4 regions of the Vibrio aestuarianus genome follow, and region 1 is predicted to be linked to each of the others. Evidence: predicted binding sites of a transcription regulator. Region 1 holds the regulator's gene; each other region holds the start of a gene.
The links. Region 1 encodes CRP, which controls carbon source genes, mostly activating them, when cyclic AMP is high. Its sites were predicted from a motif close to TGTGANNNNNNTCACA; they were not measured.

Region 1 (4,218 bases):
GGGCAGCGCTGCACTTGCGCGCGTCGCCTGTACGTTCCTGTCGGTGAAAAAGGTGATGTGCTATTAAGTAAATTGATCACCGCAACCCAAAAGCTACGAATTGATCAACCATTTGCCGATCCTGCGCCATTTATGGGGCCACAAATCTCGCAAGCTGCCGCGCAATTTATTCTCAATGCACAGGCTAATTTACAATTTTTAGGTGGTTATAGTTTGGTGGAAGCCAAACCGCTGCAAGCGGCATTTGTTACGCCAGGAATCATTGACGTAACCGCTATTAGTGAGTTGCCTGACGAAGAATACTTTGGCCCGTTATTACAAGTGGTGCGCTATCAGACTTTAGAGCAAGCGGTTGAGTTGGCCAATGCTACCCGTTTTGGTTTGTCTGCAGGTTTAGTATCAACTGATGATGCCGAGTGGGATTATTTTGTTGATCATATCCGCGCTGGTATCGTAAACCGTAATCGCCAATTAACTGGTGCGAGTGGTGATGCACCATTTGGTGGGCCGGGGGCATCGGGTAACTTGCGCCCGAGTGCTTATTACGCGGCTGATTACTGTGCATACCCTATGGCTTCAATGGAAGGGCAGGCAACAGAATTACCTGCCACTCTCAGCCCTGGGGTTGAGCTATAACCTACGGAATAATAAAAAGCCTCTCATAGAAGAGGCTTATCCCCTTTCTACTTGAAGTTGCAGCGGTGTTGGCTACGTTTGTTCACCCCAATTACATAGTTTATCTATGCTCATGGGGATTTACTCACTTGCCACCTACCTGCCACTTCAAGTGGTTTGGGTATAGATCCTGAAACCTGGATCAATACACAACTTAACGTCACAGGTTGAATTGCCGCTGGATGTATTTTCTGAATCGTTTCAATAAATATTAAGCGGCAATATTTATCCAATAACCTCATACTGAAACTAAGGCTTTATACATACTCAAGGTATATCGCTTGCTAGACACATTGCTGACAAGGAGGCGTTATGACGCCAACCGTTTTATTTCAATCGCTATGGAATGACTATATTCAACGTCTTTGTCCTTCGGCTGACAAAGTTCATCAATTGCTTCAAGAAGATGAAGCTTTGATCAATGATCATATCGCTTTGCGAACCTTTAATGTTGCTCCCCTGGGGATTGAAACACTGGCTAAGCCTTTTTTAGCATTAGGTTATACAGCGTGTGGTGATTATCAATTTGAAAGTAAGAAGTTAGTCGCGAAGCACTATGAACATCCTGATCCAACGCAGCCTAAGGTTTTCATTAGTGAGCTAAAAGTGGCAGAGTGCTCACCTGAGTTGCAAGCGATTGTAGCCAAACTGGTAGAGCAAGTAGATAGCGACAAACTCACCAGTAGCGACTTTTTGTATAGTGGTCGATTATGGCAGATAGCCCATAGCGATTACCTCACTTTGGCTCAGGAAAGTGAATACGCCGCATGGTTGGCAGCTCATGGCTATGGGGCCAATCATTTTACCGTTAGTGTTAACCAGTTGAATGCGTTTAATGAAGTCAAAGCGGTGAATGCTCACCTTCGCCAAGCTGGCTTTGTTATTAATGAAAATGGCGGAGAAGTGAAAGGCACGCCAGAGGTGCTGCTAGAACAATCTTCCACCATGGCAGATAAAGTACCGGTGCAATTTAGTGATGGTGTTGAGATGATTCCGGGCGGTTTTTACGAGTTTGCCAAACGCTATCCAATGGCAAACGGTGAGTTATATAGTGGGTTTGTTGCCGCTTCAGCTGACAAGATTTTTGAAAGCACTGATATGCAATAAAATTGTGCTGAGCCTTTGCCAACAAAAAGCCACCTAAGTTTCCCAAGGTGGCTTTATCGATTCAGTCTCTCAATTTCTGTTGAAATTAACGAGTTCCGTATACCACGATAGTTTTACCGTGTGCAGAAATTAGGTTCTGCTCTTCTAGCATTTTCAAGATACGACCAACTGTTTCACGAGAACAGCCAACGATTTGACCGATTTCTTGACGGGTGATCTTGATTTGCATGCCATCTGGGTGAGTCATTGCGTCAGGTTGTTTCGCTAGGTTTAGTAGCGTTTGAGCAATACGGCCCGTTACGTCAAGGAACGCAAGGTCACCTACTTTTTGACTAGTCACTTGTAAACGACGTGAAATCTGAGCAGATAGGCGCATTAGAATATCTGGATTCACCTGGATAAGTTGACGGAATTTCTTAAATGAAATCTCTGCCACTTCACAAGGAGATTTAGCACGAACCCAAGCGGTACGTTCTTGGTCTTCTTCGAATAGACCAAGTTCACCGATAAAGTCACCTTGGTTTAGGTAAGAAAGGATCATCTCCTTACCTTCTTCGTCTTTAATAAGAACCGCAACAGAACCTTTAACGATGTAGTACAACGTTTCAGCTTTCTCGCCCGCGTGGATCAGCGTGCTCTTTGATGGGTACTTATGAATATGACAGTGTGAAAGAAACCACTCTAGTGTTGGGTCGGTTTGAGGTTTACCTAGAACCATAATATCTCACTTCCTCTGCAGGGTACGCTTGCTGCTTTCCATATTTTAGCTAAGCCTTTAAATTGACTTACTAGGATAAGAGCACTTTACAAGTGCTGCAAGCTAACTTGTGTTTCGGTTAAGAATAGTATCCTTTTTCGGAAACGATTTCTTGACTTTAATCGTGTCGACTACACGATAATTTAAGCAAAAATGTGCACATGATCACGGTATGAAAAGTAACCGTAAAAAGTGCAAAAATATTATCCAATTTTCCCTGTTTCAATTAATTGTTGCAGGATAGGGCGAACAATCAGCTCCATGGCAAAACTCATCTTGCCACCAGGAACAACGATGGTGTTATGGCGCGACATAAATGAACCATCAATCATGGCCAGTAAATAGGGGAAATCGACATTCTTAATGCCACGTAGCCTTATCACCACGAAGCTTTCATCCAAACTGGGGATACCCTTTGCGTTGAGCGGGTTTGAGGTATCGACTGTGGGCACGCGCTGGAAGTTAATATGGGTGCGAGAAAACTGTGGGGTGATGTAATTGAGGTAGTCGTCCATCGAGCGAACAATCGAGTCCATTACAGCTTCGCGTGAATGACCACGATCGCGCGTATCACGTACGTATTTTTGGATCCACTCTAGGTTAACAATCGGCACCATGCCAATCAAAAAATCGACATGTTGAGCCACGTTGACATCACCATCGACCACACCACCATGTAACCCTTCGTAGAACATAACATCAGAATTTTCTGGCAAATCTTGCCATGGAGTAAACGTTCCTGGCATTTGGTTATAGGGAACGGCTTCATCAAATGAATGCAGGTAGCGACGAACTTGCCCTGTTCCTAGTTTGCCGTATTGGCGAAAAAACTCTTCCAGTGCGCCAAAGTCATTAGCTTGGGGACCAAAATAACTGATGTGTTTGCCTTGCTCTCGTGCTTTACGGATCTCTACGTCCATTTCTGGACGTGTGAAACGGTGGAAGCTGTCGCCTTCAACCCAAGCAGGTTTAATGCTCATCATATTGAACATTTTGCGAAACGCTTCAGAGGTTGTGGTAGTACCGGCACCGGATGAGCCCGTGACGGCTATAATCGGATGTTTTGCTGACATGACAAACCCTGTCTTTATGTAACGTACTTGTTATTTATTGTCGCAATATAGCACGGAAAGACTAGATTGCGGTGCGCTAAAACGATTTACGCACTTGAATATCGACACTTTCGTGCAATTCAGAATAGACTATGGCAACTTCACCACTTGCTAACTGCTGCTTCACTTGTTCGATTTTTTGTTGCAAAGATATCTCTTGTTCACCGTAATCTGTTCCTTCACGTAAGACAAATTCTTGAATGAGATTATCGAGTGTATCAGGAGCAATTTGTTGCCAAGGAATAATCATGACGACCTCTTAACTGTCATGTTGAAGGCTGGCAGTTATACCCTAAATAGCATTGTGATGGCAGCTATTTCATGACGGTTTACACAGGCTTTCATAATAGGCAGGTAAGGCTTGTTCCAGCCAAAAAGTTGGTTTCAATGCACTGCCTGAAATAAAGCCGACATGTCCACCTTGGTTAAATAAGCGATAGTCGATATTTTCCGGTAAAACGAATTTTGGAATCACAGCATCGGTCATGAATGGGTCGTCTTTAGCGTGAATAATTTGTAAGGGTACATGGATCTGCTTGAGTTTATGTAGTCCAGAACATTGTTGAT
Region 2 (4,218 bases), on a different contig from region 1:
AGAAAATGAGCATATGAAGTGTAGGGAGGGCGGATCAGTGCTCCTTTGGATGGATAGTTAAACACTGTCAAGTTTCCCATAGGGTCTTCGACATTGCCGCGCGCTAAAATAGTTTGATATTTTTGATCAATACGTTCTCGCAATAGTGGAGAAGGTTGCGGCGTCGGCATGTTAGCTTCAGATGAGTGCTCTCGAGATACAAACCGAGCTGGGTATTCATAAGGGTTGTGATCAAGCGAGCCCTCGGGCTCTTCTTTCGCTGAATAATTGACATGTTGGCAAAGGATATAACCGGAGTTTGCCTCGCCAGTGGCAAACCATAGCACCCCATTATTGCTGTTCGGTTGCAACGGGATGTAGTGAGATGCTAGCTCATAGTGGGTCGCATGGTTAACCCAGCGCGCATCGATCATCGCCAGTTTTCGACGACAACGGCTCGCAATGTGATCAACATGGTCGTAGAAGGTTTTGGGGTTAATAGCCAGCTTGCGGCAGATTTCACGAACCGAATAGCTCATGAAAAGTAAACCGAGTAGTGTCTCTTGGAAAGCCAGTTTTTTATTGGCTCCTGACCATTTATCGACGAAGGTTGAATGACACTCCTTGCAACGATAACGTTGACGGTCACCACTGTAGCCAAAGGCATGGTAGAGATGTTTATGGGTATGAACTGATAGGCCTGTATTGACACAGTCAGGGTTACGGCAGGCAGGCAAACCGTCGCTATGAAGTTGTCTTAAACGGTGTAACTCATTTAGCACTTCACGGTTGTTAAGTAAGGGGGGGAAAGCTCCACATTCACGACAAACCATCGTTGGACGTTTCGGGTTCACGTGTTGCAGGACATACCGTTCTGCTGCGCTCAAGCCAAAGTTGTCACACGCCAATGTTTTACAAAAGTTGAGTTGTAAACCATCTGCGTCCTTGGGTAGTTGGTCGTTAGACACGATCGCCCCCTCGGGGTAATTTAGGGCTGCCAAGTTGTCTTGGCAGCACAATACTGCAAATTAAATTAGATATTGATGGCGGTCTCTAGAGCGACTTTCATCATATCGTTGAATGAAGTTTGACGATCTTCTGAGCTTAATTTTTCACCACGAATGATATGGTCAGAAACCGTTAGAATGGTCAGTGCCTTTGCACCAAGATCAGCGGCTACGCCATAGATACCAGCCGCTTCCATATCAACGCCCAAAATGCCAAGTTTGTTCATTTTCTCGAACAAATCACCTTCAGGTGTGTAGAACAAATCAGCAGAGAATACGTTGCCAACTTTGACTGGAACCTTTTGCTCACGTGCTTGGTTTACTGCTGCTTCAAGAAGGCCATAGTCAGCAATCGCTGCAAAATCGTGGTTATTGAAACGGATACGGTTTACTTTTGAATCGGTAGAAGCACCCATGCCAATCACGATGTCCATCAGGTTGACGTCATCACGAACCGCGCCACAGCTACCAACACGAATAATGTTTTTTACACCATATTCAGAGATAAGCTCATGAACGTAAATAGAGCATGATGGAATACCCATACCATGGCCCATTACCGATACTTTTTTACCTTTATAAGTTCCTGTGTAACCAAACATATTACGTACATCACAGACTTGTTTAGCGTCATCTAGAAATGTTTCAGCGATGTATTTTGCACGTAGTGGATCGCCCGGCATTAGGACTGTTTCAGCGAAATCACCAGCTTGTGCATTAATGTGTGGGGTTGCCATAGTTATTACTCCAAGGTTTCTGAGTTAGTGCTCATCAGTGGTAATCAATGATATTACCAATTCTGTTGAATTTGTCATTTTTCGTTGAGGCAATACTAGCCTTACAAAATAAGGCTCCTTGAGAACTTGGTCACAAAATGGGTTCTTATCATCTTATTCAATCCCATTGATAACCAAAAATGTTGAAAGTGCTAAGGCAATCGATTTGAGTAAACGTTTTCTTTATTTGTACAATATTTTTTTTTGTATAGTTTAATTTTATTGTGCTATAAGTTATACAAGAAATGTTTTTGTATACCTATTATCTATGAGGGTGGCTATGAGTAATTCAGAAATTCGTATCGGTATCAGTGCTTGTGTACTTGGCGAGAATGTACGTTTTGATTCCGGTCACAAAGCAAGCGTATTTGTCACGCAAGAGCTGTCGAGTTATTTCTCTTTTGTACCAGTATGTCCAGAAGTGGGGATTGGCTTGAGTGTCCCGCGACCAACGATTCGTCTTGTCTCTAATGAAGAACGGGTTGCCCTGGTTGAAACCAAAGACGCGAGCAAAGACTATACCCAAAGTATGTATGAATTTTCAGAGCGAAAAGTTGATGAGCTTGAACCGATGAATTTATGTGGTTATATCGTCTGTGCAAAATCGCCGACTTGCGGTATGGAACGAGTAAAAGTGTACAAACATCAACGGGCTGACAAAGAAGGGGTTGGGCTATATACCGAGACTTTAATGCGCAAGATGCCGTGGTTACCCGTTGAAGAAGATGGACGCTTACATGACCCCGTGTTGAGAGAGAATTTCATCACTCGTGTTTATTGTTTGCATGACTTTTATCAATCGATGGGTGAACAGGCTACACCCGGCAAGGTTGTCGCATTTCATTCTCGCTACAAGCTCACTTTAATGGCGCATCACCCTGAGTCATACAAAGAGTTAGGTCGTTTAGTGGCCAATATTAAACAGTATCAACCTCAAGACTTTATTAATGAATACCGCTTGGGTTTGATGGAAGCGCTCAAAAACAGAGCCAGCCGCAAAAATAACACCAATGTTCTTATGCACCTTCAAGGTTATTTCAAACGTTCTTTAACTAAAGAACAAAAGGCGGAATTGGCACAAGTAATTGATGATTACCGCACGGGTCTGTTGCCGTTGTTAGCGCCACTGACTTTACTCAAGCATTACCTGAAAATGTACCCAGATGGATATCTAGAGCAGCAGCATTACTTTGAACCTTATCCGCAACAATTAAGACTACGTTATGGACTGTAAACGATGACAGCAAAACTTTACGCAATTAGAGAAGTTGCCGATATTACAGGGGTTAAGCCCGTTACGTTACGAGCGTGGCAGCGGCGCTATCACCTCATTCAGCCGAAACGAACCGAAAAAGGGCATCGTCTTTATTCTGAGGAGAACATCGCGACTATCCGAGTTATTCAAGGTTGGCTTGCGAAAGGCGTTTCTATTGGCAAAGTCAGTGCACTGCTTGAAGGAAGTGAAAATCTTCACCAAGATCTGCCGAGCGAGCAAGTTGAGCTACAAGAACAAGAAACCCTTTTGCAGGCATTAGTAGAACTCAATAAAGGTAAAGCCGAATCGACTATTGCGACGGTATTAAAAGAGTACCCGCTGGATATTGTTGAGCAGCAGTTTGTATTCCCAATGATCGATGCGCTTGAACGAGTAAAAGGCCCATTACGCACCTTACATAAAGGGTTGTTTCAATCACTAATGATCAGCAAATTAAGTTCAATTATTGAGTCAGAAAATAAAGCAGCGACTAAAGGTAAGTGCTTGTGTGTCAGTCTTGATCCTATGTCCAGTATTTTGGCTTGGTTGTGGTTTGTGAGTAAGTCTGAAGCGGGCTATAACGTGACGGTGTTAGACGGTGTTGAAGATATCACCGCTCTGGTTGGTCATGAGGCTTTACCCTCTTACCAACACATTGCAGTTTTCGCAAATCGCTCTTTGCCTGATCACCAAATCAACGCGTTAGAAAAATTACAGCAGCAGTTAGCTAATAAGCTATCTCTGTCTGAAGTGATCTGTCGTTTACACACTTCTCTTACGTAAAAGTTCAAGGATGTAGCATGAAACTAATATGGTTGCGGCGTGATTTGCGTGCCGTTGATAATACGGCGTTGAACTATGCCATCAATTCAGGTGAGCCTGTGATTGCAGTATTTGTCGCGACACCAACGCAGTGGCAAAAACATCATATGGCCCCTATGCAGGCAGATTTTATCTACCGCCGTTTATTTGAACTTCAACGCGAACTGGAAGTACTGAACATTCCGTTGCTTTATCGTGAAGTGGGCAACTATACGCAGGCGTCGCAAACTGTGGTTGATCTCGCACAGCAGCTAAACGTTGATGAGGTTGTGGTCAATCGGGATTACGAAATCAACGAATTGGCACGTGATTTAAGCGCGAGAACGTTATGCGGGCAAAGCGATATTAATTGGAGTGAATTTGATGATAAGTGCATTCT
Region 3 (4,218 bases), 880 kb from region 1:
AGTGCGGCCCAAGGAATAGCATCTTGTATTTGGTGGATACGATTTTGTCGGTGCGGTCGTTCGAGCCAACCCAATAATATTAGCCATTTGGGGATTTTCATAAGTAGCCAATGGCAGGTTAAAGCTATTGTGGCATGTATCCCGAGCGATTTATGTACCGCGTAGCTTTTATCCAGCCCGTCTAGCCATTGCTCCACTTTCGAAAAGCGCATTGCGGTCAGCATTGCAACACTCATATAGGCTAAAGCAAGGAAGCCAGTCAAGATAACAAAGTGATGTCGCCAGTAGAAGAAGTCTACGGTGTTATCCCATGTCACCACCACTGAGGGCAACCAAAGCAATAGGCAAACCAAGAAGATCATTTTCATGACTGATAACCCACAAAATTGACATGGTTATTATCTTAGACCTCTGGTGATGCTCTGTGAACCTAATTCACCAATCTTTACATTCAATGGTTCTTGCTTGTTCTATAAGTAAGATGAACTATAGCAAGAGGGCAACAGTGAGTAGAATTGGTAGTGTAATCAGGCAAAAGAAATTACCAAACAATACCATTGACGCGACGTTTGTTGGTTCAATATTAAAACGTTCTGCAAACAGATAGTTCATGACGGCAGGGGGGAGCATGGTGAACAAAACCATCATTTGTAGCTGCATAGTGGGTAATGGAATGAAGTAGTAAATCAGCAGAAAACTCACAGCCCCAGTGGCTAAAGATAACAAGCTAGAAATCACCCCGACTTTGAACCCTGATAATTTTAAATTGATCATCTGAGAACCGAGAGAAATTAACATCACGGGAACCGCGGCTTGTCCCAGTAATGACGTCGCTTCATAAAGAGGTTTCCAAACGGTAATGCCCGATACATTCAATGTCATAGCAATAGCGGCAGCGATGAATAACGGCGTAGAAATGATCTGCTTAAATGGATTGCCTTTACTAAGAAGTGCTAGGCCAAGGCTAATATGTAGACATGCTGAAACCACAAATAATAAGACGGCTGACCCTAATGCAGACTCGCCGAATGTATAGGTGAAAAGCGGAATCGCTAAATTACCGCTATTGCGAAACATGTGTAATGGAGCCCACGCCTTATAGTTAATTTTCATCATCAAACAAATGGGAATCATCAAAAGAGCGGGGATCAAAACGGCCACTAAGGAAGCTACAATCAAGGGAAGTTGCTGAGTGTCGAGTGGCATGGTTGCTAGAGATGAAAAAACAAGAGCCGGAACGAAAGCGTCCATATTGATGCGATTAATGGGGCGAAAATCTGGTTTTTGCCAACGACCTATCATGAACCCTACGCCCACTAAGGCTATGACCGGGAAAAGAATATTAACCACTTGCTCAAACATAAATCAATCCGTTGATCTTTAAATGAAACCCTTACGCTAAATTAACAGCCTTTCACAATGCCGTCATGGTTTTGAAGGGATTTTTATTAAATGGTATGAGTATCGCTTGTTGTTTTTCCGCCAATAAAAAATCCCCGATTGCTCGAGGATTTTTTATGCCACTATGATGTGGTTAAACCATCAGGTAGGAAACGGGAATGTCAGGGTTAATCACTTCGAGAGTTGATTGTGTATCTGCGAGGTGACTAATATTTCCCTCGGCCATTTCTACTAGTGCCGCGGAAGTAATTTGGTCAAAACTCTCACCGCTCATCATTAACTGTGTCAAGGCAACTTGTAGTGGTGGTAGGCTCGGATTGAAAGCCGCGTTTTCAGCATAAGAGCCAATAAAGGTTTTGCCACTTTCGACTCGTAAGGCAACACCGCTTAGGTTCTTTGTGTAAGGAGCATAGCTGCGGTTTAGACCTGTTAGCGCGGCCAGTATTAATTGATCACCCTCACTGGTCATTTTGCCATGATCTGCACTCGCCATCAGGCCTGATTCGATACCAAGATCAGAAGGTCCGAAGGAATCAGGTAAGTATTCATCGAGAGATTTTTCGTCACGTTCTGGCAATTGGATGGTCAGTGATTTAGCGGTGGTTAGCTCATTCATAAATTGACGGCAGTGACCACATGGGCTGAAATTCACGGTGACATCAGTTATACCTTGTTCACCTTTCATCCAAGCGTGGCTGATTGCGCACTGCTCCGCATGAACGGTTTGGCCTAACTGTGCGCCGGAAAACTCCATATTGGCACCAAAATATAAGCGACCTGATAAGCCTCTTACAATTGCTCCCACATAGAAGTTAGAAAGTGGCACATAAGCATAAGCTGCAGCGAAAGGCAGCAAGGCGAGGCGTAATTCCGAGTCTTCTAATCCAGATATTGCAAGCAACTGCTCAAACTGTTCTGGTGATAGAGTTGCATCAAAGTCATCTGACAGCATAATAGCGGCCAAAAACTCTGCAATCGGTTTTGGTGTATCAGCTAGTGCTTGTTCAATACGGCTTTTCATAGTGAATCCTTATCAATGTATTGAAGTCTATTCTAGGTGACAAATGAAAATTCTCCGTGATTGTGATCACATTGATAAATGTAACGATATTTCATTTTTCATAATTAGAGTGAGGTCACACATGATATCGATTGCAGCCTGAGATTAAGTGAAAGATGTCAAATACTTCCTGTCAATGTTTGTTTGTAATCTATCGGTTATTGTAATGATTATAGGCTTGCTAACCACACTGAAAAGGCAAAAAAGCTTGGCGCTAAAACCGATGTAATGACACCGCACACGACTAAAGCCAGAGAGCTGAAAGCGGCATCACGAGGATCTTTCTCAGCACAGGTTGCGGTACCCAAGGCGTGCGATACGGTTCCCATTGTTAATCCTTTAGCGATCGGGTGCGTAATACCTAACAGGTTATAGATAGGGTAGGCGAGAATCGCGCCAAATAATCCAACTATAACCACCAAAATGGCGGCAACCGCAGGTTCTCCTCCTAAGTTACTCGACACTTCCATTGCGATCGGTGTAGTTACGGATTTACCCAGCAAACTGGCGATTAACTGAATATCGGCTTGCATATACACAGCGATCATACTGGCGGTCAGCATCGACATAACACTGCCTACACCACAGGCCAATGTAATGATGCGCCAGTTCAAACGTATTTGTGGCAGTTGTTCATACAAAGGATAAGCAAGCGCTACCACGGCAGGTTGCAATAGCAAACTTAACCATTGATTATCTGCATAGTAGGTTTCAAAAGGGACTTTAAAAAACAGCAAAATAGGAATAATGATTACAAGGCTGATTAATAAAGGGTTCATCAGTGGTGTTTTGCATTTTTTGCTAAGCCAGCGCGTGAAAAAAAACACCAAGATAGTTACTAGCAGCCACATTACTTATTCCCCTTTTTCAAAAAACGATCCAGCAGCCAGCCAAGAGAAACAAGCACAATTAATGTGCCACCAACGGCACTAGCAAGTATCGGTAACGCATTGTTAATGAGTATCTCAAAATGCTCCATTAAGCCAACGCTTATCGGAACAAAAAGCAAAATCATGTAACGAATAAATAGGCTAGCACTTGGTTTAACCCACTCTACAGGGACCAATCCACTGGCCATTAGTGCAAATAGGATCAGCATACCAATGATGCTGCCTGGAATAGAAATACCAAGCCAAGTTTGTAGGTTAATGCCCGCTAGTAGGCAAAGTAGAATTAGGCCTAATGAGACAATGTATTTTGCGAATGTATTCAACATAAAAAATTGTGCCGTGTCTAAGTCAGAAACGTTGAGTGCTGTTGGTTAACAAGGTAAGACTGAATGAGCTAGGCAACCGCTTCGCATGCTGTTGCCTAAATAGTTAAATCGTCTTACTGCCAGCTAGTCATATTTTCAACGGGTAATAGTTTCCACGTAATGGTAAACGGATTTTAAAATAGCGATTTTCTTTTCGTCACTCTCATAGGTATGAACTAAGTTTTCCAAATTGAGGCTATATTCTTCAATACGATTTTCAAAATATTCACGGCAATGTGCAGCCCAACGCTGTTGTTCTTCATCGCTCAGTGTCAAAGGGTAGTTGCGCGCGCGATAACGAAATAGTAGGGGCTCAATCCGTTTATCACTAAAGCTAATCTCTAAAGCAGATAAATTTACCGGGTCGGTCTCACGGATAATATCCATAGCGGCTTTATCCGAAGGCGAAAAGAATCCGTCATACAGCTGGCTATCGACATCATCATTGGCCGGATACTCTCGCTCGATACTGTAAAGGCCAACCAGTTTTTCTCGGATTTCA
Region 4 (4,218 bases), 260 kb from region 1:
TGCAAGGCCTGCTATTTTGGCTTTCAAAGGCGATGTTTATACTGGTTTTGAGGCTGAAACGTTATCAGATGCTGACTTTGATTATGCTCAACTGCATCTAAGAATGTTGTCTGGTTTGTACGGCCTGTTGAAGCCGCTTGATTTAATGCAGCCCTATCGTTTGGAAATGGGAACGAAATTGAGCAATGCGAGAGGAGCTAATTTGTATCAGTTTTGGGGAGATATCATTACTGATAAGTTGAACCAAGCTCTGCAAGAGCAAGGGGATAATGTATTGATTAATTTAGCCTCTAATGAATACTTTAAAGCCGTCAATCATAAAAAGTTAGATGGTCAGATCATTACTCCCGTTTTTAAGGATTGTAAAAAAGGACAATATAAGGTCATCAGCTTTTATGCGAAAAAAGCGCGCGGTATGATGGCGCGTTATATCATCGATAATCAAGTGTCCTCACTTGAGCAATTGACTCAGTTTGATCGTGCAGGCTACTACTTTGTTGAACAAGAATCTTCAGCGACTGAGCTCGTTTTCAAGCGTGAAGAGCAGTAGTGATATAGTTAGGTGGTAATATGTGGCAGTGGTTGAAAAGGCAAATCTCACGTTATGATCGTTGGTGCGAAAGTATGGGGCTGACACCTGATAAAAAGCGCAGCTGTGTCCCTTATCGACAAGACCCGGCTACGGATAAAGAGACTAAACGTGAGCATCAGTAAGCTACGTCTGTTTGATACTCATTGCCATCTTGATTTTTCTGTTTTTTCTGAAAATGTTGACCTACACATTAAACTTGCTCAGAAATCTGGAGTTGAGAAATTACTGGTTCCAGCGATTGGTCCAAGCAATTGGCAGCGAGTTGCTCAGTTGGCGGAAAGTTATCCTGCTCTCTATTTTTCTTTAGGTTTTCATCCTTATTTTTTATCTCAATCATCACATTCTTATATAGATCAGTTTGAACAAGCATTAGATAACAGACACGACAAGTGCCTGGCTTTAGGGGAATGTGGTCTTGATTTCGCTATAGACGTTGACTCTAAATTGCAAGAATCGATGTTTGAAGTTCAAATTGAGTTGGCGAAAAAGACGGCTTTACCTCTTATTATACATAGCCGTAAAGCTCACAATCGTGTTCTCCAGCTTTTGAAAAAACACCACTTTAACCAAGGTGGAATATTACACGCCTTTTCCGGAAGTGAGCAGCAAGCGAGGCAGTTTATTGATCTTGGCTTTAAAATTGGAGTAGGGGGAATCATCACCTATCCAAGGGCCAATAAAACTCGTTTGGCTATTTGCGCTTTGCCTCTCGAAAGTTTAGTGCTCGAAACGGATGCACCAGACATGCCATTAAATGGCTTGCAAGGTAAAGTGAATCACCCTAAATATTTGCCAATTATTGTGCAAACGCTTGCTTTGCTAAGGGGGCAGTCAGAGCAATCGATTGCTGAGGCCTTATGGGAAAATAGTCACTCGCTGCTATTTTCTTTGTGAATGAATTCGAAATGAAATGTATGGCTAGTGATTTTTGTATCAGTAAATGGTGAGTTGGCTCACATAAGTGAGTGAATGCGAGCTGAATCTTATAAGAAAGTGTGAGGCTGGCATTACTTTATCTAAGGAGGGATGAGTATAATCACCTCGCTTTATAGCTCCATTTTGTAACACGCCAATAAATAACTTATAAGGAAGTCATAAACTATGAGCCTGTTTATGAGCCTAGTCGGTATGGTAGTGCTTCTTGCTATTGCATTTGCATTCTCATCTAACCGTAAAGCTATCAATATCAGAACTGTGGGCGGCGCTTTTGCCATCCAATTTGCATTAGGTGCATTTGTTCTTTACGTACCTTGGGGCCGTGATCTTTTAAACGGTTTCTCAACTGGTGTATCTAACGTTATCAACTACGGTAACGATGGTTCATCATTCTTGTTCGGTGGTCTTGTTTCTAACAAGATGTTCGAAGTGTTCGGTGGTGGTGGTTTCATCTTCGCTTTCCGTGTTCTTCCTACACTGATCTTCTTCTCTGCACTTATTTCTGTACTTTACTACATCGGTGTTATGCAGTGGGTTATCAAGATTCTTGGTGGCGCGCTTCAAAAAGCTCTGGGTACTTCTCGTGCGGAATCAATGTCAGCTGCGGCAAACATTTTCGTAGGTCAAACTGAAGCACCACTTGTTGTTCGTCCGTTTGTACCTAAGATGACACAATCTGAACTATTCGCAGTAATGTGTGGTGGTCTTGCTTCTGTTGCTGGTGGTGTATTGGCTGGTTATGCTTCAATGGGTGTTCCTCTAGAGTACCTTGTTGCAGCATCATTTATGGCAGCACCTGGTGGTCTTCTATTTGCTAAGATTCTTCACCCAGAGACTGATAAGCCTCATGAAGATTTCGATGAAGCATTAGACGGCGGCGACGATAAGCCAGCTAACGTTATCGACGCAGCAGCGGGCGGTGCGGCATCTGGTCTACAGCTAGCGCTAAACGTTGGTGCAATGTTGATTGCCTTCGTTGGTTTGATTGCTCTTGTTAACGGCATGTTGGGTGGTATCGGTGGTTGGTTCGGTATGCCTGAGCTAACTCTAGAGCTGATTCTAGGTTATGCGTTCTCTCCACTAGCATTCCTTATCGGTGTGCCATGGGCTGAAGCGGTAACCGCTGGTTCATTCATCGGTCAGAAATTAGTGGTTAACGAATTCGTTGCTTACCTAAACTTCACACCTTACTTAGGTGAGAACGCGCAAGTTATTGCTGCAACTGGTCAAGTGATGTCTGAGAAGACGACTGCAATTATTTCATTCGCTCTATGTGGTTTTGCGAACCTTTCTTCTATCGCAATCCTACTTGGTGGTCTTGGTAGCCTTGCTCCAAACCGTCGTAGCGATATTGCTCGTATGGGTATTAAAGCTGTACTTGCTGGTACGTTGTCTAACCTTATGGCAGCGACAATTGCAGGCTTCTGCTTAAGCCTAGCTGCGCTATAATTTAGTTAAAAAGTAATTAATTTATAGACGCCATTTAATATCGCCCCGTAGCAAGAAATTGCTGCGGGGCTTTTTTGTTTCTGGGTTTAATTTCATTATTGAGCCATGCAAAAAAAGAGAGATAGTCTAAGGTTATTTAGACTCTTTTTGAGATACAAACCGTTTGCTCTATGAATGGCGCTACAGTTTTGTAGCGAAAATCTATACTGTATCGGTGAGATTAATTTTCAATGGAATATTGAAAGTTTTTAGCTAGCACTAATCAATACATGGAGTATGATCTGGAGCTAGGGCAACGGTGTTGCCTTGATATACGTTAGACACAGCAATAAAAGCTCAATATTGGAGCAACATTGTTTGTGCCATAGGCCAAATTGGTACTGTGCGGTGACAGGGATAGCAATTGGAATGTTCAACATTCCGAGTCTTCAGGGAACCAAGTCCGTTCATTTGTGGCTACTGGGAAAAAGCGCACCAACAACTCGCGTGCCAGTAGTGAACTATTTGAATATATTGATCGGAGATAGAAATGAGCGATTTAAAAGCAGCAGCACTTCGTGCACTAAAATTGATGGATTTGACTACGCTAAACGATGATGACACAGACGCGAAAGTGATCGCCCTTTGTCATGATGCTAAAACAGCAGTAGGCAATACAGCTGCAATTTGTATTTACCCTCGCTTTATTCCTATTGCTAAGAAGACACTTCGTGAGCAAGGCACACCAGAGATTCGTATTGCGACAGTAACGAACTTCCCTCATGGTAATGATGATATTGAAATCGCAGTGGCTGAAACAAAAGCAGCTGTTGCGTATGGTGCTGATGAAGTCGATGTTGTTTTCCCTTACCGTGCATTAATCGCAGGTAACGAACAAGTCGGTTTTGAGCTTGTTAAGCAATGTAAAGAAGCATGTGGCGATATCCTTTTGAAAGTGATTATCGAAACGGGTGAATTGAAAGAAGAAGCATTGATCAAAAAAGCGTCGCAAATTTGTATTGAAGCTGGTGCTGACTTTATCAAAACTTCAACCGGTAAAGTGCCAGTGAATGCTACGCCAGAATACGCACGTATGATGTTAGAAGTAATTCGTGATATGGGCGTTGCTAAAACCGTTGGTTTTAAACCAGCTGGTGGTGTGCGTACAGCAGAAGATGCGGCATTGTACCTCGCTATGGCTGATGAGCTATTAGGTGCCGAATGGGCCGATAACATGCATTACCGTTTTGGTGCATCAAGTC

Region 2: deoD (purine-nucleoside phosphorylase) is a predicted target of CRP. The motif match lies at 1,843-1,858, and genes of this name have one in related genera.
Region 3: cdd (cytidine deaminase) is a predicted target of CRP. The motif match lies at 2,478-2,493, and genes of this name have one in related genera.
Region 4: MCT08_RS04335 (NupC/NupG family nucleoside CNT transporter) is a predicted target of CRP. The motif match lies at 1,535-1,550, and genes of this name have one in related genera.

What each region holds. Positions count from the first base shown of each region.
Region 1 is NZ_JAKNYQ010000001.1:641,778-645,995, forward strand. Features, by position in the region: gene astD (succinylglutamate-semialdehyde dehydrogenase) at 1-636, shown strand, start outside; gene MCT08_RS03065 (DUF1338 domain-containing protein) at 988-1,782, shown strand; gene crp (cAMP-activated global transcriptional regulator CRP) at 1,868-2,500, opposite strand; gene MCT08_RS03075 (phosphoribulokinase) at 2,743-3,612, opposite strand; gene MCT08_RS03080 (YheU family protein) at 3,689-3,901, opposite strand; gene MCT08_RS03085 (hydrolase) at 3,971-4,218, opposite strand, start outside.
Region 2 is NZ_JAKNYQ010000002.1:174,522-178,739, forward strand. Features, by position in the region: gene MCT08_RS14465 (lactate dehydrogenase) at 1-947, opposite strand, end outside; gene deoD (purine-nucleoside phosphorylase) at 1,013-1,723, opposite strand; gene MCT08_RS14475 (YbgA family protein) at 2,043-2,996, shown strand; gene MCT08_RS14480 (MerR family transcriptional regulator) at 3,000-3,800, shown strand; gene phrB (deoxyribodipyrimidine photo-lyase) at 3,818-4,218, shown strand, end outside.
Region 3 is NZ_JAKNYQ010000001.1:1,519,241-1,523,458, forward strand. Features, by position in the region: gene MCT08_RS07210 (ferredoxin reductase family protein) at 1-368, opposite strand, end outside; gene MCT08_RS07215 (AEC family transporter) at 487-1,362, opposite strand; gene cdd (cytidine deaminase) at 1,535-2,422, opposite strand; gene MCT08_RS07225 (LrgB family protein) at 2,632-3,312, opposite strand; gene MCT08_RS07230 (CidA/LrgA family protein) at 3,312-3,677, opposite strand; gene sbcB (exodeoxyribonuclease I) at 3,813-4,218, opposite strand, start outside.
Region 4 is NZ_JAKNYQ010000001.1:905,903-910,120, forward strand. Features, by position in the region: gene yaaA (peroxide stress protein YaaA) at 1-550, shown strand, start outside; gene MCT08_RS04325 (DUF5363 family protein) at 571-714, shown strand; gene MCT08_RS04330 (TatD family hydrolase) at 701-1,486, shown strand; gene MCT08_RS04335 (NupC/NupG family nucleoside CNT transporter) at 1,694-2,977, shown strand; gene deoC (deoxyribose-phosphate aldolase) at 3,507-4,218, shown strand, end outside.